DNA from 4 places in the Paenibacillus sp. FSL H8-0048 genome. Region 4 is predicted to be linked to each of the others. Evidence: riboswitches for the same ligand, from Rfam matches in the RefSeq annotation. Region 4 holds a riboswitch; each other region holds the start of a gene.
What was found. Region 4 has a riboswitch for cyclic di-AMP ahead of NSU18_RS16860 (hypothetical protein). Riboswitches for the same ligand answer to the same signal wherever they lie in the genome.

Region 1 (5,306 bases), 600 kb from region 4:
GCGATTGAGGATTACCTGATGTCGCGGTATCAGATGTACTGGCAGGTCTATTTCCATCCGGTAACCCGCAGCTCAGAGATTATTCTCAGACAGATTCTCCGCCGGGCCAAGGAACTGGTGCAGCAGCAGCATGCCTTCCGTTTCATGATCGAGCCTTTAAGTGATCTGTTCAGCGGAGAGGTAACGGTCGGGCAGTATTTGCTGCTGGATGAAGCCTTGATGCAGACTGCCTTCATGCAGTGGACGCTGGAGGAGGATGAGATCCTGAGCGACTTGTGCAGCCGGTTTATCCATCGTAAACTGTATAAATATGTAGAGATGGAGCATCTCGATGCAGACACAATTGGCGAAATCCGCCGCAGCTTTGCCGGTGCGGGACTCCGGCCCGATTATGACCTGGAAATTGATTATCCCACCGATCTTCCTTATGACGTATTCCGTCCGGGAGACGGCTTTGACAGCAAGCAGATCCTGCTTCTGGACAAGCATGAGCGGCTGAGGGAAATCTCCGAGGTCTCGGATATTGTCCGCTCCATCAGCGGTATTCACCGCGGCAGACACCATCTGTATTTTCCGCAGGATAGGCTGCAGAAAGCCCTTCCACAGCTGCCGGCGTCCATCGCAGAGATTTTTGCCAAATAACCGATCAAGCTTGGAATTATAGATACAATAACAGGCCGAAAGGATGTAATGTAATGCAGTTATTCGACACCCATACCCATCTGGACGCTCCACAATTCGACGAAGACCGCGAAGAGGTCATTGCCAGGGCACTGGAAGCTGGCGTCAGTAAGATGATCAACATCGGCTTTAACCGGGACACGATACCGACGACCATGCAGCTTGCCGAGAAATATGATTATATTTATGCAGCTGTTGGCTGGCATCCTCAGGATGCCATCACGATGAAGGACGGAGATCTGGAATGGATCGCCTCCCTGTGCACTCATCCCAAGGTGGTTGCCATCGGTGAGATTGGACTGGATTACTATTGGGACACCTCCCCTAAGGATGTGCAGCATGAAGTATTCCGCAAGCAGATCGGGCTGGCCCGTGAGCTGAAGATGCCAATCTGTATTCATAACCGCGATGCTCATGAAGATGTGATCCGCATCCTACGAGAGGAGAAGGCAGGCGAGGTTGGCGGCGTAATGCACTCCTTCTCCGGCAGCTGGGAAAGTGCCAAAATGTGTCTTGATTTGGGCTTCCATCTTTCTTTTGGAGGACCGATTACGTTCAAGAATGCACGTGTGCCCAAAGAGGTGCTTGCCCAGACTCCGCTGGACCGGCTGCTGATCGAAACCGACTCCCCATATCTGACTCCGCACCCCTTCCGGGGCAAGCGAAATGAGACTGCTCATGTGAGACTGGTAGCGGAGGCGGCCGCGGCAATAAAAGGGATTGAATTACAGGAATTGGCGGAAATTACGTATGCGAACGCACTGGAACGATTTGGAATACTATGAAAACGGGAGTAAAAGCGGTGAAAAATGAAGTATAGCGGATATATTAAACTTTTATAACGGAAAAACGGCCGATTATTACAATATTTTAATCATTTTTTTACGTAAACGTGGTTGAATCGTCCTTTACAACATGTATCAAAACAGGATATCATCTTTTCAGTGCAGTGAGCTGTTGTAACTGTGACAGTCACTAATTTCATGGATCGTCTCGCTGAGTCTCCGGAAGTGGAGAATGGGGGAACCAATAATGCTCTGCCGCATGAACGTACAAGAGTACTAACGCAGAATTGCCGCAGGCATTATTTGATTTCTTTACGTGGTCTTGGGGTGAATTTGAGGGCAACCGCCGTGAGCGGGTGACCTGAGATAGGGCGTCTCTCTTATGTCCGAACCCGACAGCTAACCCCGTAAGCGCAAGTAAGAGAGGAAACCTCGTGCATAAGCATTCCGACGTATTCGACACCGGGAAGCCACGAAAGAGTCCTCTATGAACTCTTTTTTAGGCTTCTTTTGTTTTGAATAATGAGGATGCTCCCGGCATACTGTTATATAACAGATCTCCGGAGTACCTATGCCGAGCAGGCGATCCATGAGCAGGAAACGCTGAAGCAAGTGCGGGCGTATCCTGTTGCAAACTCAAACCTAGTTTCGTCAGAAATGATACAGTCTACCTTGATATAACTTGGACGACGGGGCTATGTAAGGAGGATGGAAAGAGTGGGCGTATTCCAACCAGAGGTATCCCATGATTCGCAATCATCCAGCAGGTCTTTCGCATTACGGTTGAAGCAAGTAAATCCCCGCGTAGTTTTACTTGCCGGTGTGGCATCGATTGTTATCGCACTGTTAATACTGCTGTACGTACACGGTCTGAGCAAAAAAGAAATTACCCTAGTAATAGACGGACAGGTACAGACACTGGAGACGCGGGAAACGCTGTTCAGTGATGTGCTGGCTAAGGAACAGATTACGCTGCAGGCGCATGATGAATTATCTATTGGCCTTAGTGATGAAATAAAAGACGGCGACCGTATCGTGATTAACACTGCGCAAAAGTTCGCTCTTACCGTAGACGGAAAGACCGAGACGTTATTTACGACCGAGGATACCATTGGTCAGGCCATCGGCAAGCTGGGCTACAGCCTGGAAGGCTTAGACAAGATTTACCCTTCGCTAGACACCGCAGTATCTGCAGACATGGAAATCAAAATTGTCCGGATTAACAAGCATGTGGTCCAACGGACAACTAATTTGCCTTTCCGGGTCATTAAGACAGCAGACCCCTCATTGACCAAGGGAACCGTAAGAGTGGCACAGGCAGGTAAGCCTGGCGTAATGATTCAGCACATCGAGAAGATCTATCAAGATGGCGAGCTGGCATCCATGCGCATGATCGGCAAGGAAGTACAGACGGTTACCAAGGACAAAGTCATTGCCATTGGTACCAAGCCGCTTCCTAAGCCCGTCGTAGTTACTGCCAAAGTCTCCAAACCTGTAACAACCTCCAAGTCATCTAAAGCCAGCGCAAAGGCCAGCAATGTTACCAGTAAGGCTGGTGTGGATTTCGAGTATAAAAGAATGATCAAAAACGTATCCATGACCGCGTATTCGTCGCAGGAACCGGGTATTGGAACACGTACTGCCTCCGGTACACGCGTAACGGAAGGCCGCACGATAGCTGTAGATCCCAGTGTTATACCAATTGGCTGGTGGGTGTACATTGAAGGATTAGGGTTTCGCCGAGCAGAGGATACCGGCGGTGCCATCAAAGGCAACAAGGTGGATGTCTATTACGATTCGCTGAGCCATGCCCGTAATTTCGGCCGCAAGTCGCGCACACTTTATGTGATCGGACCTGTGAAGCCGGAGCTGAACTAAACGTAATGTCTTTTGCAAATTAGCGGTTAATACGATATAGTGAGGGAAGCACTTACGAAATTTTAGAGAGCTGCCGCTCATCACTTATACATTCTTTAGCCAAAAAGAAGGGGAGCGAATCCTCTTCTTTTTGCGTTCTGGAGTAAGGAGTAAAATTATTTATGATTAAAGAGCTAATTGTGGTTGAAGGGAAAAGTGATACCGTTGCCGTTAAGCGGGCGGTTGAGGCCGATACGATTGAAACCGGGGGTTCGGCAGTGGATAGCAGGGTCATTGCCAAGATCAGGCTGGCCATGGAGCGCCGGGGTGTTATCATTCTTACCGACCCGGATCATGCCGGAGAGCGAATCCGCAAAATCGTCGCGGCCAAGGTGCCGGGCTGCAAGCATGCCTTCATCCCGGAGAAGGATGCTACCCGCAAGGGGGATATCGGAATAGAGAATGCTTCGCCTGAGGCTATCCGCCATGCGCTGGAGCATGTACATACCTCCTTCGAGGGGGCACCGGCTATCATCGGGCTGGATGAACTCATGGACGCAGGGCTGATGGTGCATCCCCGGGCGGCTGAGCGCAGAATGCAGCTTGGCAATCTGCTCGGTATCGGTTATTGCAATGGCAAGCAGCTGTACAAACGTCTGGCGATGTTCGGCATTACCCGCGAAGAATTCGCGCAGGCCCTCGCCCAAATTGATCAGGGAGGCATTACTTCATGAGCGGTATCGAGAATATCTCGTCCCCAACAAGAACCAAAGCGATAATTCAGCGTTACGGATTCTCCTTCAAAAAAAGCCTGGGCCAGAACTTTCTGATTGATCAGAATATTCTGGATAAAATCGTGGATGCCGCCGGACTGGACAGCACAGCCGGTGCGCTTGAGATTGGGCCGGGGATCGGAGCACTGACGGAACGGCTGGCGATGACAGCCGGGGCTGTCACTGCGGTAGAGATTGACCGCAGGCTGATTCCGATTCTTAGAGATGTCCTGTCGCCATATTCCCATGTGAAGATCCGTAACGACGATGTGCTGAAGGTGAATCTGCAGGAGCTGTTCGCTGAGGATTTCGCGGGCAGGGACCGGGTTAGCGTCGTAGCTAACCTGCCGTATTATGTGACTACTCCCATCCTGATGAAGCTGCTGGAGGAGAAGCTGCCGCTGGATAATATCGTAGTCATGATCCAGAAGGAGGTTGCTGAGCGTATGGCGGCGTCTCCAGGCGGCAAGGAGTACGGCAGCCTGAGTATTGCCGTCCAGTATTACAGCGAGCCTGAGCTGGTCTGCATGGTGCCGCGTACGGTCTTCATCCCGCAGCCGAATGTGGAATCGGCTGTGATCCGGCTGAAGGTCAGAGAACGTCCACCGGTAGAGGTAGCGGACGAGAAGCATTTCTTTGATGTGGTTCAGGCCTCCTTCACCCAGCGGCGCAAGACGATTGCAAATAATCTTAAGGCCCGCTACTTTCCGGAAGAAGGGAGGGAGCGCCTGGAGGCGCTGCTCTCCGAAGCCGGAATTGAACCGTCGCGGCGCGGCGAGACGCTTAGCATTGAAGAGTATGCGCGGCTCAGTGCGGTTCTTCTGGCCGCAGGTATCGCATAGAATACAGAAAACCCTCCCGGTGGATGAACCAACCGGGGCCTTTGCCCATAACATGGGGTAGAGGTGGTGTTGTAATGAATCTAGGAGACTTGGTCATTCGTAAATCCTATGGCGGCGATGTGACCTTCCGGGTAGACAATATATTGCAGAATAGAGCAGTCATTAAAGGCACGGAGTTTCGTCTTCTGGCGGATTCCCCGCTGGAGGATCTGGTTCAGGTGCCTCCTACACGGGTTACCGAGCGGGGAGCGCGTGCGCAGATCAAGGCAACAGAATCACTAAGCTGGCTTCGTAAAGACCGGCAGATCCAGAGCCAGCGGAGCGGTGAGAGCGTATCGGGGTCTACGGGGACCTGGGGCCCATCTCCG
Region 2 (5,306 bases), 3.5 Mb from region 4:
AAATCATGGACAACCATAATGATCGTCCGGCCTTCCTGCTCATTGAGCTTCTGCAGCAGCTGAAGCACCTCCAGCTGATGGGCCATATCCAGGAAGGTCGTCGGCTCATCGAGGAATAGAATATCTGTCTGCTGTGCCAGCGCCATGGCGATCCAGGCCCGCTGCCGTTGTCCGCCGGAGAGACGGTCAATCGGCCGGTCACGGAATTCATTCATGCCGGTCAGCGCAATCGCATCGGCAATAATGCTGCGGTCTTCAGGCGTGAGGCTGCCGAAGCCCTTCTGATGCGGATACCGTCCATAGCCTACCAGCTCAGATACCGTTAAGCCGTCAGGGGCGGTAGGATTCTGCGGCAGAATCGCCAGCTGGCGGGCCACTTCTTTGGTGGACAGATTGTGAATGGACTTCCCGTCCAGCATTACACTCCCGCTCTTCGGCTTCATGAGCCGGGCCATCGTCTTCAGAATCGTGGATTTCCCCGAGCCGTTTGCCCCGACAAGCGCCGTAATCTTCCCTGTCGGAAGCGACAGATTCAACCCCTTCACAATCATAGTCTCCGCATATCCGATGCTCAATTGCTCTGTATTTAAACGTTCCGACATGATAACACTCCTCATATAAATGTACTGGAGCAAGGCTCCTCTATGATAATTTCGGCTATACAACAGACAAGCTCAATTACTGCTTATAGATTGATGATATTGATTCTCATTATCTCTGTCAACTAAAACGTAAAAACGGCCGCCTCCGCATGAAGCAGAAGCAGCCGTCTTCCTGTAATCTTCTATATTATTTATGCAAATGGAAAGGAACCGTGGCGATGACAATGTCCTTCTGATTCATTAGATAAGAGCGGATGAACAAGCTGGTCTGATTATGCAGCACCGCCTGCCACCAATGCTTGGTCACGAATTGCGGAATCAGGACGGTAATATGATCCGTTGAAGAGGTCTTCCACTCTACTGTATCGATGAACTTCACCAGCGGGCGGATAATGCTGCGGTAGCGGGAGCGCAGGACGATCAGACGTACCCCAGGGTTCCACTCCTCCCACTTCTGCTCCATCTTGTGAATCTCTTCTTCATCGAAGCCTACATATACAGCGACGACATTATCAGTCAATGACTTCGCATAGCTGATCGAATGCAGTACAGCGCGGGTCACACCGGCGACAGGAACGACTACGGTGCTTCCTTTGATACAAGGCTTATCTGTAGCCGGACAGATCCGCAGCTGATCGGCAATATTCATATAATGGCGGTGAATCCGGTGGAACACAATAATGACGACCGGCAGGAAGATGAAGGCCATCCACACGCTGGAGAATTTGGTGATGATGAAGATCATGGTGATCGTTAATGTAGTTAGCATCCCGACCGTATTCACAGCGAACTTGCTCTGCCAGCCTTGCGGCTTCGTCCGGTACCACTGGACCATCATGCCAAGCTGCGACAGCGTGAACGGAATGAATACCCCTACTGCATATAATGGAATGAGTCCTTCCGTATTCCCGTGAAATGCCGCTACCAGCACTGCCGACATCACGCCGAGGAAAATAATACCGTTGGAGAAGCCCAGCCGGTCGCCGCGCACCATGAAGGCATGGGGCAGATATTTGTCTTTGGCGAACATGAACGCCAGCAGCGGGAAGGCTGAGTACGCCGTGTTGGCTGCCAGGAACAGGATAACCGCCGTAATCCCCTGAATGAAGAAGTACAGTCCGCCGCGGCCGAAGGTAGACTCGGTAATCTGTGAGACCACGGTGGCCTTCTCATCGGGCATAATGCCGTACCAGTAAGCGAGCAGCGTAATGCCTGTGAACATCACCCCGAGAATGAGGCCCATGAGCATCAGCGTTTTGGCTGCATTTTTCTCCGCCGGCGCTTTGAAGTTAGGAATAGCATTGGAGACAGCCTCAACCCCGGTCAGAGCCGAACAGCCGGAGCTGAATGCCTTCAGCAGCAGGAACATACTCACGTTCGACACCGCCGAGCCAATCTCAGGAATTTGCGCATGAGCGCCGCCAGTTAGATATTTGAAGATCCCTGCGATAATCAGCACGAAGATGGAGACGACGAACAGATAGACCGGGATAGCGATGAACGAAGCCGATTCGGTCACCCCGCGCAGATTAACAATCGTTAAGAGTACGATAACAGATACCGCTATGAGGACACTATGATTATGCAGACTTGGAAAAGCTGAAGTGATCGCATCCGTCCCCGCCGAGGCGCTTACGGCCACCGTCAGAATGTAATCCACCAGCAGCGAGCCGCCGGCCAGTAAGCCGGTATGCACCCCAAGATTGCTTTTGGCGACAATGTACGCGCCCCCGCCCTGGGGATAAGCGAAGATCGTCTGCCGGTAGGACAAAATCAGAATAGCCAGCAGGCCCAATACGGCTAATGCGATTGGCAAGGAGTACCAGATGGCGGTGAACCCGGCGGCCACCAGTACGATTAGAATTTGTTCTGTTCCGTAGGCTACAGACGAGAGCGCATCAGAAGACAGGACAGCCAGTGCTTTCACCTTGGATAACTTTTCATGATCGAGTTCGTTCGACTTCATCGGACGCCCGATCAATAGTCGTTTTACCTTGCTTACCATTGTAGTAACAGTTCCTCTCTTGGTTAAGTTGAAACGGGCTTTCCCTGCGCTGTTTTCATAAGTGGATTTCATAAATGCAGGCACCAAAATAAGCATACGGAAATGATCCGCATGCCTTAGAGTGCATGGTCATTATCCCACTTGTAGCTTACGAGGTTAGCTGGCGGATTCGGACTGTGGTAGCCCTACGGTTACAGGCCCTTGCGGCCCGTTCCGATTCACCCCTTTTGGCCTTGGCCAAAGTGTGGTTCCCCCGTTTTTCCATCCGGAAAATTCAGCGCATATTCAACTTCTCACAAGGACTAATATTAAGCTACAACGCGTCTTCCGTAAAGCGTGGAAACAAATGAAAAAAGAATGAAAAGCACTCAAAACAACCAAATTCATCATCCGGTATGTCTTGGTCTTTCATTCTCTTTCATTATCCCTTTAACACGTGATTTTACAGGGTTTTTGTATATTATTTTTTGCTAAAATTAAGGGCATTCTCTTCTCTTCCTTCTGCCCCTCAGCTTCTTACTCCGCAGGCTCCTCCTTGCGTCCTGTCCAGAGCAGAATGGAGATTAAGGCAAAGGCTATAAGTGCAAGCAGAGGGACCGTTACAAATCCGAACCAATTCAGATAGTCCTTGTTGCACGGTACGCCGATGGTGCAGGGAAGCACCTTGCTAAGGGCGGGAATTTTCTGCTCTGCATAGTGATAAATAGAGATGCAGCCCCCGATCAGACTAAGAGGAAGCACATAAGGAATGATCCGCTTGTCCGCCCGGTAGGTGGCGATCCCCAGCAGGAACAGCTGCGGGTACATGAAGATCCGCTGGAACCAGCACAGCCTGCACGGCTCGTAATGCAGGACCTCACTGAGATACAGGCTACCCGCTACAGCCACCACACAGACGAACCAGGCCAAGTACAGACAATTACGCCGGCAGAAGGCAGAGAAGGCGGTCATTGGGCGGCTCCTGCTCCCGCTGCTGCTGTTGCTGCCTGAATCTGGGCATCAATCGCCTCCATATTGAAGGGCTCCTTCACCTTGATGCCGTTCACATACAAGGATGGCGTATTCGTTACGCCCGTATCGGTGCCCACCTGAATATCCCGGTCCAGCTCCTTCTCATAGGTACGGTCATCAATATCCTTACGTAGCAGATCATAATCCACCGGCAGGTCCAGCTGCTTGGCAAGACTCACCAGGAAGTCAGATGTAGCCCACTCCTCTTCTTCATTTCCCTGATTCGCATAGATCGCATCAAAGTACTTCCAGAACGCTTCCTGGTTCTGATGATACACCGACAGCGCAGCCAGGGAGGCTGTTCTGGAATCCTTGCCGATAAAGGCCAGATTCACGAAATAGAAGGCCGCTTTATTTTGGTCCACATAACCTTGAACGATCTGCGGTTTGATCACACCGGTGAACTGGGCGCAAGCCGGGCATTTGAAATCGCCGAATTCCACAATTTTGACCGGAGCATCCTCCTTGCCAAGCCGCATCATTTCGCTGTAATTGAAGGCAACTGGCTTACTGTCTGTACCGGCAGGCGAAGAGTCCTTCGAAGCCAGCATGAATAAGCCTACAAAAATAATAACGACAATAGCTACCGTACTCACGATCAGAATTCTCGTTTTCTGCTTCTGCTGTTCCTGCTCTGCCCTGCGCTTCTCCTGCTTGCTCATCTGGGGAGCCATGACAGTGTTCTTTTTTGTTTTGCTCAAAGAGAGTTCCTTTCCGTCCTCAGGACTGTCGTGATAAAAGAATAGTTACTTTCAAATTATATAATGTTAACTCTCTTGTTGGCAATCGCTGTCTTATACGGCTTCGTTCTCGTCTGCCGATTTCCCTTCCCCGGTATCCTTGCCGAAGAATACCTCCGGGGAATGCTCCTGCGACTGCAGCTTAATCCTGAAGAAGAATTGTGTGCCGCCACCCTCTGCCGGTTCTGCCCAGATCTCCCCTTGCATCAGGTCTACCAGCTTCTTGCAGATCGCAAGGCCCAGACCTGTACCGGGGTATTTGCGGGTATGCGACCCGTCCACCTGGGAGAAGGACTGGAAGAGCAGCTGCAGCTTATCCGGAGAGATACCAATGCCTGTGTCGCGCACCATGAATTGCAGAGCCTGAGCGGTCTCTCTGACGCCATAGGATTCCACCTTCACCATTACCGTACCGGATGGCGTGAATTTCACCGCATTACCGATCAGATTGATCAGAATCTGGCGGACACGCGCCGCATCCCCGGTGAACTTGTCGGGAAGCCCCTCTTCGATCTCAAGCTTCAGGGATAACGGCTTGTCTTGTGTGCTCACCGTGAACAGATCCATACAGCCTTGGAGCAAAGCCCTCAGCCCGAAAGTATCTTTGTTCAGCGAGAGGCCGTCCGCCTCCAGGCGGGAGATATCGAGAATATCGCTCATCACATGCAGCAGAGCGTGGCTGCTTGTACTCTGAAGCCGCAGAAGCTCCAGATGCTCTGGATTGCTGATCTCCTCGGCCAGCAGCTGGTTGACGCCGATAATGCCGTTCAGTGGTGTGCGGATCTCATGGCTCATGGTGGCGAGGAACTCGCTTTTCATCGTCACAGCACTCTCCGCGGCATCCCTGGCCTCCAGCAGCTCATACTGATACTTCATCAGAGCAGTCACATCCTCGGCCACAATATAGACCCACTGCTCCGTATGATGCAGCAAAGGAAAGACGGTGAC
Region 3 (5,306 bases), 530 kb from region 4:
AGATTTGGCTTCGGTCGTTCTTGTATAAAGCAGGGGCAAAATGCGGCAGCTGGTTTGTCCCGGGCATCCGGCCATGTTAAGATTGGAAGTGGAGTACTAATTGCCGGGATGTCAGAATACATTTAATCAAAAATCTTTGGCCTGGCACATCCCTTGGACTTTCTGAAGCTGAGGGATGTTTTATTTGGAGGAAAGAGCAGGCTTAAGAAACCGTTAACTTAGCAAGGGAGGAAACGAATTGCAATTAACTGAGGAACAACTGCAGGAGCAGATCGGCAAGCTTGAGGGTTGGAAGCTGGAGAGGGATAGGCTGGTGCGCAAATATATGTTCAGTGAATATATGAAGGGAATTGCTTTTGTAGATGAGGTAGCGGCAATTTCGGAGGCCTTTGAGCATCACCCGCATATCACCATTGATTACAAGACGGTCGTTCTGCGGCTGGCTGCAGATGTGGAGAAGCTCGATCTCCGCCAGGCGCATGAATTTAATGAGGCATTCGAGAAGACCCGCTAGAGGACAAGGCCCCTAAGAAGACAACAGGAATATCTGGTCAATAGAAATGCCCGTGCAAGGATCATTCGTTATCCTCGTCACGGGCATTATACATTTATTTCTTCTCAGCCAGCCATAAGGCTACATTCGCAATCTCTTCAGGGGCCAGCCTGTCTTTGAAGGGAGGCATCTGTCCGCGGCCCTTGGTGACTATGCTGTAAATCTGAGCTGCGTCATGCGAAGCGCCTTCCTGCTGCAGGCTGGGTCCCGCCCCGCCCTGAAGCTGGTCACCGTGGCAGGAGATACAATTGGCCTTCACTGTGGCTTCTGCGCCCGCAGCGTCCAGCACAACCTCCGGCATGGTCGGCTTGTTCTGTTCGGCTACCTCAGATTTACCGGGTAAGGTAAACATTAAGATTACTGCAAAGGCACAGGCGGCAAAAAACAAACCGCTCATGATCCATTTCTGCATCTGCATCCGTCCCTCCATGTAAGCTGCTGACTCCATTATAGCGGAAGGTGAAGCGTTATCATAGTATGTGTGTCAAAAAAATGAACACAAATGATCCATTTTTTGAAAATCAATCTATTTCTGGTGCTATTCCTCATAGACCATGCAATAAAAAGGCTTATTACCGGTCGGAGTGCGGCGTTCATAGGTATCCGTTATAGTGAACCCGCATTTCTGATAAGCGCGGATGGCGCGCTGGTTCCAGGTCAGCACCTCCAGGTCGATCTCACGCTCCGGGTAACGCGCCTGTGCTGCCTGCACAATAGCCTTCATGAACAGATGCCCCATCCCATGGCCGCACAGCTCGGGCCGCATTCCGACACCAAGCCGGACTACCCCCTCCATCGGAAAGAGCTGGGCAAAGCCGCACAGATCCCCCTGCCCGTTCACGACAGATACATATTGCTCACTTCGCAGCTGCGGATCTCCGAACTCCACCCCCAGCGCCTGCATCTGCTCCCAGGACATCCAGCCGTAAATATTATACGGAGGCTTGTAGCTCCACTCACAGATCTCAGCGGCATGCTGCGGCTCCATAGGCACCACGTAAAAGGTTAACGGGGAGCTTATCATTAGGGGAGACCTCCTTCCAGCCGAAACGGTATCATCCTTTAAAGGGACGGCAAGGCCGTTTCCACTTGTTCTTAATATTAATTATATACAAAAACGGCCAGTTTCGACGCAAATTCCTTGCGGAAATGCAGAAACTTGACAAACGCCAATAATTATTTTCCGAAAGTATAGAATCGGTGTTTTACAAATATAGAGGCGGGTAAGTAATTTTATAGACAAAAAAAGCCCTTCTCCAAGATTTCGGGAAAAATCTCGGAAAAGAGCGTTTGGTTGCAAAAAATTATTGTACATCATCATTGTCTTGGGAATCCGAAGCTACATTCTTGTAAGCATCTGTACTCATGATTCGTTTGGCGCCAACGTAGCGGTTGACGTAATAGCTGTCACTCAGCGAACTGATGGTTACACCACGTGAGGAAGAGGCATGGGCGAATTCGCCGTCACCGACATAAACACCGACATGAGACACGCCTTTACCATTGGTATTAAAGAATACCAGATCGCCCGGTCTTATCTCGTCACGGGACACGGCAGTGCCCATCTGATACTGGGAGCCGGATTGATGGGGCAGGTTAATGCCGATCTTATCAAAAACATACATTGTAAATCCGGAGCAATCAAACCCGTTAGTTGATGTACCGCCGGACACGTATTTGGTTCCGATGGCTTTGTCGATCACTTTATCCATTTTGGAATCCGCGAAAGCGCTTCCTGCTCCGATGGTGAAGATAATGGACAAGCTTAGTACTGCGGCTGCTAGCTTCTTCTTCAAAAGTAAATACCCCTTCCAATGCCTACGAGGTTAGCTTAAGGGTTCGGTTGAAGGTCCCCTATGACCCCTCTTAGAATAGGAGGTCAATTCACCCAAAGTGGTTCCCCCGTTTCCCTAATTCATTAGGGAACTCGGCACGACTGTTGATTAGGATTAGCGGTTCATTCAATACATGACAAAACCTTTGTTAAAAGCGATTCAATAATTACAAAAATGTTACTAAAAGCTCACTGCGATAATTGTAACAAAGACTAAAGCGCTTGGCAATCACTTATAACATATTAATGCATCTTTTTTGCTGTTTTTTAGAGTTATAGCCCTTTCGGAAGACTCATAACTATGCGCAGGCATTATTTTATATGATTTTTTCTTTGTTTTTGCAAGAAAATGCTGTTTCAAGGCTGTAGATTCGGGTAAAAGGTAGAATAAGGAAAAGGAAAAACCCGGAAATGATTACGGCAATAATCATCCCGGGCTCGTATAAGTTACATTTAGTTGTTAGAGGCTGAAATATTCGGGGTATGCTTCAAAAGGTTCAATCGTAAGCGACAGCTTGGTAGGCTGTTGTGCTCATTACTCGTTTGGCGCCAACGTAGCGGTTGGCCCAGTAGGACTGGCTCATCGAACTGATGGTTACACCACGTGAACTTGAGGACTGTGCGAACTTCCCGTTTCCAACATAAATACCGACATGGGACACTCCGTTACCCAGGGTATTGAAGAACACGAGATCACCGGAACGCAGATTGCTCTTAGATACACTTGTTCCAACTTTGTACTGTGCTTTCGAGGTGCGGGGCAAGGAAAGTCCTACATTCTTGAACACATACTTGGTAAATCCGGAACAGTCGAAGCCGCTGGTGGTTGTGCCCCCGGTTTTATACGACGTCCCAATGGTTTTTGAAATCACAGTATCCATTTTGGAATCTGCGAAGGCACTGCCTGCTCCGAGTGTGAATACCATCACAAGACCCAGCGCTGCTGCGGTGCATTTTTTCTTGAAATTCTGACTAATCAAAAGATGTACTCCTTCCAGGGCCTGCGAGGTTAGCTTAAGGATTCGGTAGAAGGTTCCCCTATGACCCCTCTAAAGCGAGATCAATTCACCCAAAATATGGTTCCCCCACTTCCCGGTGCAGGGAATTCGGCGTTTTATGCACCAGAACAGTGACTTATCGGCATTGATTAAATTGCAATAGTTACGGAAGATTTTGCTTTAAATATTACAAGTTTGTTACTACTAGTACAGCCATCATTGTATCAGAGGATTTACTCTTTTGCAAATGCTTTTGTCCTCCGGTTCATGCAAAAAAGAGTCCTGCTCCCTGATAAGGGGCTGTGACTCTCTTTAGTATGCCGCTTCAGCAGCTTATTATTGTGGAAATGATTTACTGGACCAGAGATGGTACTGGGCAGCGATTCCCCACATGTTGAACAGCGTGGAGGGCAGCGGAGCGGCCTGGCGGAGCATAATAGCCGGCAATCCGGGATAGAACAGAGCAGAGGCGCTGCAGAGCAGAATTACGGCCAGGCTTCCCGCTCCCAGAATGACGGATATACCGATCGAAGGCATCAGCATCTTCAGACAGATCAGCAGCGAGGAGAACATGCCGTTACCTGCGGTATAGCCGAACTGCATATAGAGCAGAAGCTTGCGGACAAGGAAGAGATAGAGCAGCCAGCCTAGCACATAAGGCACCAGCTTGAGCAGGAGCTGTACATCGAGAACGCCGCTAAGCAGATGACGGTACATACGCGGAAGCAGCCAATAGAGCGGCAGGAGGGTTAGCGCCCATTCGGCTATGCCGAACACCAGCATCGGTAGCCCATATTTTCTCATTCCGGGAAAAAAGAACAGTCCCCGCGCTCCGGCGCGCTCCTGGTGAAGCTCATGCAGCAGCCCTGCACGGATAAAGGGAGTCACCAGCAGCCTTAGCACTGTCAGCGCCAGCAGCATCCACAGCCAGTGCTGCACGGCAGGGTCGGTGCGCAGCGCGGTCTGACCTTCGATATAGTACAGCAGCCTGCCTATTCCGCTGCCGCCGGCATTCGCATCCGGGTAGCGGAGCAGGACGGGGACAACCGCGCTTTTAATGAATTTGTACAGGAAATATCCCCAGAACAGCCGGTAGATAAATAGCAGAATCAATATATAGAACTGCTCTTTCATACTGATCCAACCGCGGGCAATTGAACTTTTCACCATTCCTTCACCTCACCAGACAAGAGTTCCGAGCAGGGTTTCAAGCAGAGTAGATGCGCTAAGCGTCCAGCGGGAGAGTGTACGCGGCTCAAGCTCCGCCATTCTGAAATTATTTAGATGCCTGCTCTCCAGCAGAATGGAATGCCCCGGATCGATCTCTGCGGAGACCAGCGGCGCTTTATACGCTAACTCGAAGGAAGTAGACTTACCCTCGCCATTCCAGTATTGCTGCACAGTGTACCCGTCTGCGAAGGTGAATTTCACGGGAACATCGGGGTACAGGCTGCCTTTATTGCTTACATCGACCACAGCGCTATAGCGGCTGTCCCCGCCATCGCTGTTGTCCCGTCTGACCGTGAGCCTGATATCATCAACTGCGAAGTCGGGTGCCCCCCCGCCATAGACATACCGTTCAAAATAAGTCTGCCAGGATTGCTTGGTCACTTTCTCCACAACCTTCTGGAAGTCGGCGGTGGTCGGGTGCTGGAAGCGGTATTTGCGGGCATAGGCGGCGAGGATGGCATCCATATTCTTGGTCCCGGCGATGCGTTCGATATCCTTCAGCACCAGCTTGCCACGGATATATACATTGCGCGTGTAGGCATCATCACCGGTGTATTTCCAGGTCTCCAGCTTAAGCGGCTGTGAAGAGGAGACCAGGCTGGACTGCAGCGGGAGGCTTGAGACCACGCCGTATTCCTGCTCCATCAGCCGGTCTTCGGCATACGAGGTGAAGCTCTCATCAAGCCAGGCT
Region 4 (5,306 bases):
CTCCCCCCTCATATCTGCATGATTATGCACCGAGCCTAGGTTCATCCCTCTCACATTAGCATGGCCTGAGGCCGTTAACAACATCCTGCAAGGGAGGGGCGGGCTAAGCTGAACTTTATTTTTGCTTTAATTTTGAACTATGCTACAATCAAGATTAATAGTTGTTAACAACACAATTGTTGACAACAGGTTTCATTAACTCTTACCCAGGAAGGTGATCCTCCGATGTCTATTCAACAAATTCACACTAAGGAAGAATTACAGCAATATATCGGGCAGCCTGGCAAAAAACTGCTCTTCAAGCACAGCACCACCTGCCCGATCAGCGCCAAGGCCAACGAGGAATTCCAGGCCTATGCACAGCATTCAGATACTCCTGCCGCCGTTGTCCATGTAATCGAAGACCGTCCTGTCTCCAATCAGATTGCCGAGGATTTCGGAATCAAGCATGAATCCCCGCAAATCTTCCTGCTGGAGGACAGCCAAGTCCGCTGGAACACCTCACACTGGAAGATTACCCAAAAAGCGATAAAGGAAGCAGTGGAACAATGAGCGGGAACGTAATTGTCTACTCGACCTCCGGTTGCAGCGAATGCAATCAGGTCAAGCAGCTGCTGGAGAGCAAAGGCATTCCCTTCGAGGTGCGGGAAGTGATGACAAGCTCCGTCTATCAGGAGGAAGTGGAGAAGCTGGGCTTCATGGGCATTCCGGTCACCGTATCCGGGGACCGGGCAGTCAAGGGCTTCAATCTTCCTGAGCTCCAGAAGCTTATGGATGCTGCTGTTCTGTAATATACACAAAGGTGCTGTCCTCTCAACAGGAGCAGCACCTTTTTTTTGCGATTCATTGATGTAAAATATGTATATTTATATATATCTGGAGGAACAGGAGGACTGATTAATTGAACTGGCTACAAGATGAGCAGGCCGCCAAATGGCGTGAAGAAGGACAGCGTTATGCGAGCGACGTCAATCAATTCGTACATAAGGGACTGACTGAAGGCTGGGACAAGGCGGGAGATGAACCGGCAGAGGATACACGCGGGGCCCTCGCCGCCACAATCTATAAGATGATTCGGGGAGCTAATGAGCATGGTGAAATTGCTGAGCTGCGGGCGCAATTGCCGGCGGCAACGTGGCCGCTCTCCGGCCACTTTCAGAAGGAGATGCAGGCGGTTCGCGGTATCCATTTCATCAGTGATGATGCTGTGGTGTTCAGCATAGGCTCACCCTGGGAGAAGAATGCAGTTGTGGCTGTGCATAAGGATGTTATTTCCGTATTCGACGAGTTTAGCCTGGTTGGGGCATCTCCTGATAATCAGTTCTATGCGCTCGCCGGAACTCAAGGCATTACCATTATGCAATCCATGAACAGCGAGTTGCAGGGAGAGGTCGTTGCCGAGCTTTCATGGCGTGAGCTAAATGGAACGATTCAAGCGCTGGACCCGGACTTTACTGTTTTGAACTTAGACAGCCTGGACCAGGAGTTACCCTTGGAGGAGATCATTCCTTTTAACGGGGGCGGGGCGTTATTGCTTGTTACGAGCCAGGGAATTTTCCTGGTCCAGCAAGCGCTGGATAAGCCCTGGGAGGTGAAGCTGCTGCATCCTGATCTCGAAGAATATAAAGCAGATGAGATGGAGCATATTGAAATTGACATGCCGCATGGTGCCGTCTCACCGGACGGAAGATGGATTGCCTACGGCAGCCAGGGCAGCGACCATCTTTTATATGACACAACTTCAGGACAGGTTCACTTATTCAATCCGGAATCGAGCTACCCGCACTATACTATATTTACGAAGGACCAGCATAGCGTATGGTACAATGCCTGCCACTTCTATAATGGCGTTACCCTCGCCGTGTCCCTTGAAGATGCGGAAGCAGGCAAGCTTCTGCCAGATCAGGAATATCCGCTTGTCAACGAGGAGGCCCGGGTATATGCGGCGGCAGCGCTGAAGGACGGTGTTGTCATTGGCGACGCCTATGGCTACTTGACGCTCATTGACCTAGAGGGGCGGGAGCTGTGGCGTTATTATGCCGGAAGCACTATATCAGGCTTAGCTGTCAATGCGGATGAGACATTGCTGGCCGTGGGGACTTATGGAGGGATGCTGCATTTCCTGGACCTTCATGCCACCGAGCGTAGCGGCTATGAGATTACAACAGGAGCCGTTCGTGAGGTGAAGCGGATTATTGCCTGGAAGAATCAGAAGGTTCCGCTGTGGTGGTAGTCTAATACAAGGGGCCTTCATCCCCACCGCCGTCTGCCAAAAATAAAAAACAGCGCTTGAGCGAGATAAATGGCGGATAATCTGCTACATATAGGTGTTTTGGCTTTCCTATGCGCAGCTATTCAGGCATTTGCTGAAAACAAGGCGAATAGCACTCTTTTCCATTTTTACAAACCCCCTCCGAAGAGAGTATGATTCGTGTTGAAAGCAAATGAATGCATTCATGAAAATGAGCATATGCATGCACGCTGAATTTCCGTCTTGTGGAAAACGGGGGAACCATCCGGCCGTCAGGCCGACTTGGGGTGAATCCGAAGGAGAATGCCACGCGCAGGTCTCCGGCAGGTAGGGCGACTCTCACCGTCCGAATCCGACAGCTAACCTCGTAAGCGTAAGGAGAGAGTCCTGATCCGCCAAGCTTTTGTGCCAGGCGTCTTACGCCCTGTTACCCACAACCGCAGGCAGAGGTCCTCCTCTGCCTGCGGTTTTTTGCGCGCTGGAATGAACTGCACAGTATAGATTCTGAAAGGAACGTGACCACATGCCTGACCCCTTACCGCCCAAACTGACAGCTGCTGCCGGGTTCAACCACTACACCCAGCAATATAGCGGTCCCGTCTATGCGCTTAGCTGCCTGCTGCTGGACAAAGGCGCCCGCGCCGAACAAGCAACCACCGCCACCTTCGCTGCCCTCCATCCACTGTGGCTGAAGGGCAGCCTCACTGGAGACAGCGCTGCTGCGTCTGCTTACAGAGAGTGCATCCGCCAATGTGCCGCGCTCGCGCGGAACCATAGCCGCTCCGCTTCTGTGCTCAACTGGGACGATCACGTTGCCAGTGCCTTATGGTACGGCATCCAGCTCCCCTTGCCCGACATCAGCCAGATCCTGGAGTGCAGCATCCCCGAGCTGAAGGCCCGGCTTAGAGGAATACGCGAACAGATGGCAGCCGCACATTCGGCCTTGCCTGCGGTCCACCGCCCTTCGGCGGGATGAGACCGGGAATAACGCGGGATTCGTGGGATACAGGAATGAGTGCGGCGGAACGAGTTGGCTGTGGCGGAATTAGGATACGGATGCGGCAGAAGGAGTCTGATGTGGCGGAGTTAGGATACGGATGCGGCAGAAGGAGAGGGCGGGCGGCGGACTACAAATCCGCTATTTCGGCAAATGAGACTATTCTGAAGACCATGCGGACTGAGAGGCGCTTAATTAACCCATTCTGCCTCATTTGGTGCTCCAAACAGCCCGTTAACGTCCTCTCAGTCCGCAACGGGGAGATAATCGGTCTTTTTCACAAAATAAAGGCCTCTGAGTCCGCCTACAAAACAAAATCCGCCCCTCAAAATGGGGCTCTGGCTTCGATGATGACTGAGGTACTTTGCGGGACCCCACAGCATATCAAAAAAAGCCGCAGCATCCGCCGCGACTTAGTCCTTGACTCTCAGCGCCATCACGCACCCATACTGTGCCTGGCTCACCTTTCATAGCTCAACCATCCCATGAACCGATCCTGTCTCCGCCAACTGTTCATTACATAGAACTCAGCTCTTGCCTTTCCCGCTCTTACCACCCTTGCCGCCCTTGGCAAACCGCCAAAAAGCCATACAGCAGCCGAGTAATCCGGCTCCCAGCATTAGGGTCTGTAACGCCCCCAGCCATGTCGACTGATCCGAGGGGATCAGGCTGCTGACAATAATGAGCAGGATAGAGGCCGCGACCAGCACGGGGGTTTGTCTGCTTTTCTTCACAACCATTCACCACTCCTGTTAGTAATTCTTCACTCTATAGTACTCGAAATCAGCGAAGGAGTCATGCTGGTGGGCATCAACCGAACCGATGAAATTGAACAAGCCTGTAAATCCGCCAATCTCCCCCGGCTCCCCGTTCACGCCTTCATCCGACAGATAGAGTGCATCGATATTCTCTATAAAAGCTTGCCAATCCCCGTTATCCCCGAAACGGTAATGGATACTCGCGATGCCTGAATGATAGATCAGCTTGAGCTCCGCTGTGTCTTCAGGGACAGGAATGTAATGGTGGACCCGCTCGGTGCGTTCCCCCAGCTTGGCCTGCAGCACAGATAGAACAGTGCCCTTTGATTCGGAGTGGGTCAAGTGAACGTACAGCCAATTATTCGAATCATAGTATAGCCCCATCCCCGCCGTTTCCGAGTAATGATCGGGATGAAACTCCACCTTGGTCTGAACTTCATAATGAAGGGAGGTAGCACGTGTGGCCAACATCGCCGGATTGATCTGCGAGAAGAAAGAATTCTCTCCATGAATGCGCAAGTAACCGGGACGTTCAACCGTATTCACCCATGCTGCTTGCTGGTCCCGGTATGGAGTCAGAAAGTGAAGATCATAGTGCTCCCGGTTAAAATCATCAAATACGTCATGAGAGAGTCTGTCCCCCTCTAGTTCAACACCTGTTAACCCCTCAACCTCCATTTTGGCTACATTCGATCCGTCCTTCATTTCCAGCCAGCCGTCCTCTGTCCAATGCATTTTCTGTATAGAGGTTTCACGGCCTAATGGGTTTAAAAGCGTTCCTTCCACAGGCCGTGACATTAAATGGGCAATGTACCATTCGCCTGTTTGGGTTTGAACTAATGAGCCGTGACCTGCTTTTTGCATGATTGAACCTGGATTATACATCTCAAAATGCCCGGCATCCGGATTGCCCAGTGAGAATAGATGACGCGGCGAGGAAGTGATAATAGGCTCTCCCGACGGATGCGCTTCATAGGGGCCAAAAATATTCTCCGAACGTCCCAGCTCCACACCATGAGCATAACCCGTTCCGCCAGCTGCTAATAGCAGATAGTACATATCTCTATATTTATAGATCTGCGGTGCTTCCGCACAGCCGCGGCTGGTGAAGCCTTGCGTCACCCGGTGCCATTGTCCAGCGATCTTCCCCACATTCAAATCAAATTCAGCGATCACAATATGTCCAGGCGCCTGATACCCTTCACGGGTCTCCCATTCAAGAATGGACACATAGTGTTTGCCGTCTTCATCATGAAAGAGCGCCGGATCGAAACCGATGGATGTCAGATAGATGGGCTCC

Region 1: another riboswitch for cyclic di-AMP. It lies ahead of NSU18_RS19540 (3D domain-containing protein); the one in region 4 lies ahead of NSU18_RS16860 (hypothetical protein).
Region 2: another riboswitch for cyclic di-AMP. It lies ahead of NSU18_RS02300 (APC family permease); the one in region 4 lies ahead of NSU18_RS16860 (hypothetical protein).
Region 3: another riboswitch for cyclic di-AMP. It lies ahead of NSU18_RS19190 (C40 family peptidase); the one in region 4 lies ahead of NSU18_RS16860 (hypothetical protein).

The regions. Positions count from the first base shown of each region.
Region 1 covers NZ_JBBODF010000001.1:4,583,632-4,588,937, reverse strand. The annotation lists gene NSU18_RS19550 (HD domain-containing protein) at 1-642, shown strand, start outside; gene NSU18_RS19545 (TatD family hydrolase) at 696-1,466, shown strand; cyclic di-AMP (ydaO/yuaA leader) riboswitch at 1,666-1,895, shown strand; gene NSU18_RS19540 (3D domain-containing protein) at 2,184-3,344, shown strand; gene rnmV (ribonuclease M5) at 3,506-4,057, shown strand; gene rsmA (16S rRNA (adenine(1518)-N(6)/adenine(1519)-N(6))-dimethyltransferase RsmA) at 4,054-4,938, shown strand; gene yabG (sporulation peptidase YabG) at 5,013-5,306, shown strand, end outside.
Region 2 covers NZ_JBBODF010000001.1:486,237-491,542, reverse strand. The annotation lists gene NSU18_RS02305 (ABC transporter ATP-binding protein) at 1-602, opposite strand, end outside; gene NSU18_RS02300 (APC family permease) at 790-2,607, opposite strand; cyclic di-AMP (ydaO/yuaA leader) riboswitch at 2,737-2,897, opposite strand; gene NSU18_RS02295 (disulfide oxidoreductase) at 3,124-3,558, opposite strand; gene NSU18_RS02290 (DsbA family protein) at 3,555-4,319, opposite strand; gene NSU18_RS02285 (sensor histidine kinase) at 4,413-5,306, opposite strand, start outside.
Region 3 covers NZ_JBBODF010000001.1:4,511,688-4,516,993, reverse strand. The annotation lists gene NSU18_RS19210 (hypothetical protein) at 1-28, shown strand, start outside; gene NSU18_RS19205 (4a-hydroxytetrahydrobiopterin dehydratase) at 239-514, shown strand; gene NSU18_RS19200 (c-type cytochrome) at 609-965, opposite strand; gene NSU18_RS19195 (GNAT family N-acetyltransferase) at 1,092-1,577, opposite strand; gene NSU18_RS19190 (C40 family peptidase) at 1,858-2,349, opposite strand; cyclic di-AMP (ydaO/yuaA leader) riboswitch at 2,354-2,496, opposite strand; gene NSU18_RS19185 (C40 family peptidase) at 2,885-3,313, opposite strand; cyclic di-AMP (ydaO/yuaA leader) riboswitch at 3,371-3,509, opposite strand; gene NSU18_RS19180 (hypothetical protein) at 3,722-4,555, opposite strand; gene NSU18_RS19175 (M1 family metallopeptidase) at 4,565-5,306, opposite strand, start outside.
Region 4 covers NZ_JBBODF010000001.1:3,978,848-3,984,153, forward strand. The annotation lists gene NSU18_RS16840 (SDR family NAD(P)-dependent oxidoreductase) at 1-45, opposite strand, end outside; gene ytxJ (bacillithiol system redox-active protein YtxJ) at 226-552, shown strand; gene NSU18_RS16850 (glutaredoxin family protein) at 549-791, shown strand; gene NSU18_RS16855 (WD40 repeat domain-containing protein) at 902-2,233, shown strand; cyclic di-AMP (ydaO/yuaA leader) riboswitch at 2,470-2,639, shown strand; gene NSU18_RS16860 (hypothetical protein) at 2,775-3,227, shown strand; gene NSU18_RS16865 (hypothetical protein) at 3,776-3,982, opposite strand; gene NSU18_RS16870 (family 43 glycosylhydrolase) at 4,001-5,306, opposite strand, start outside.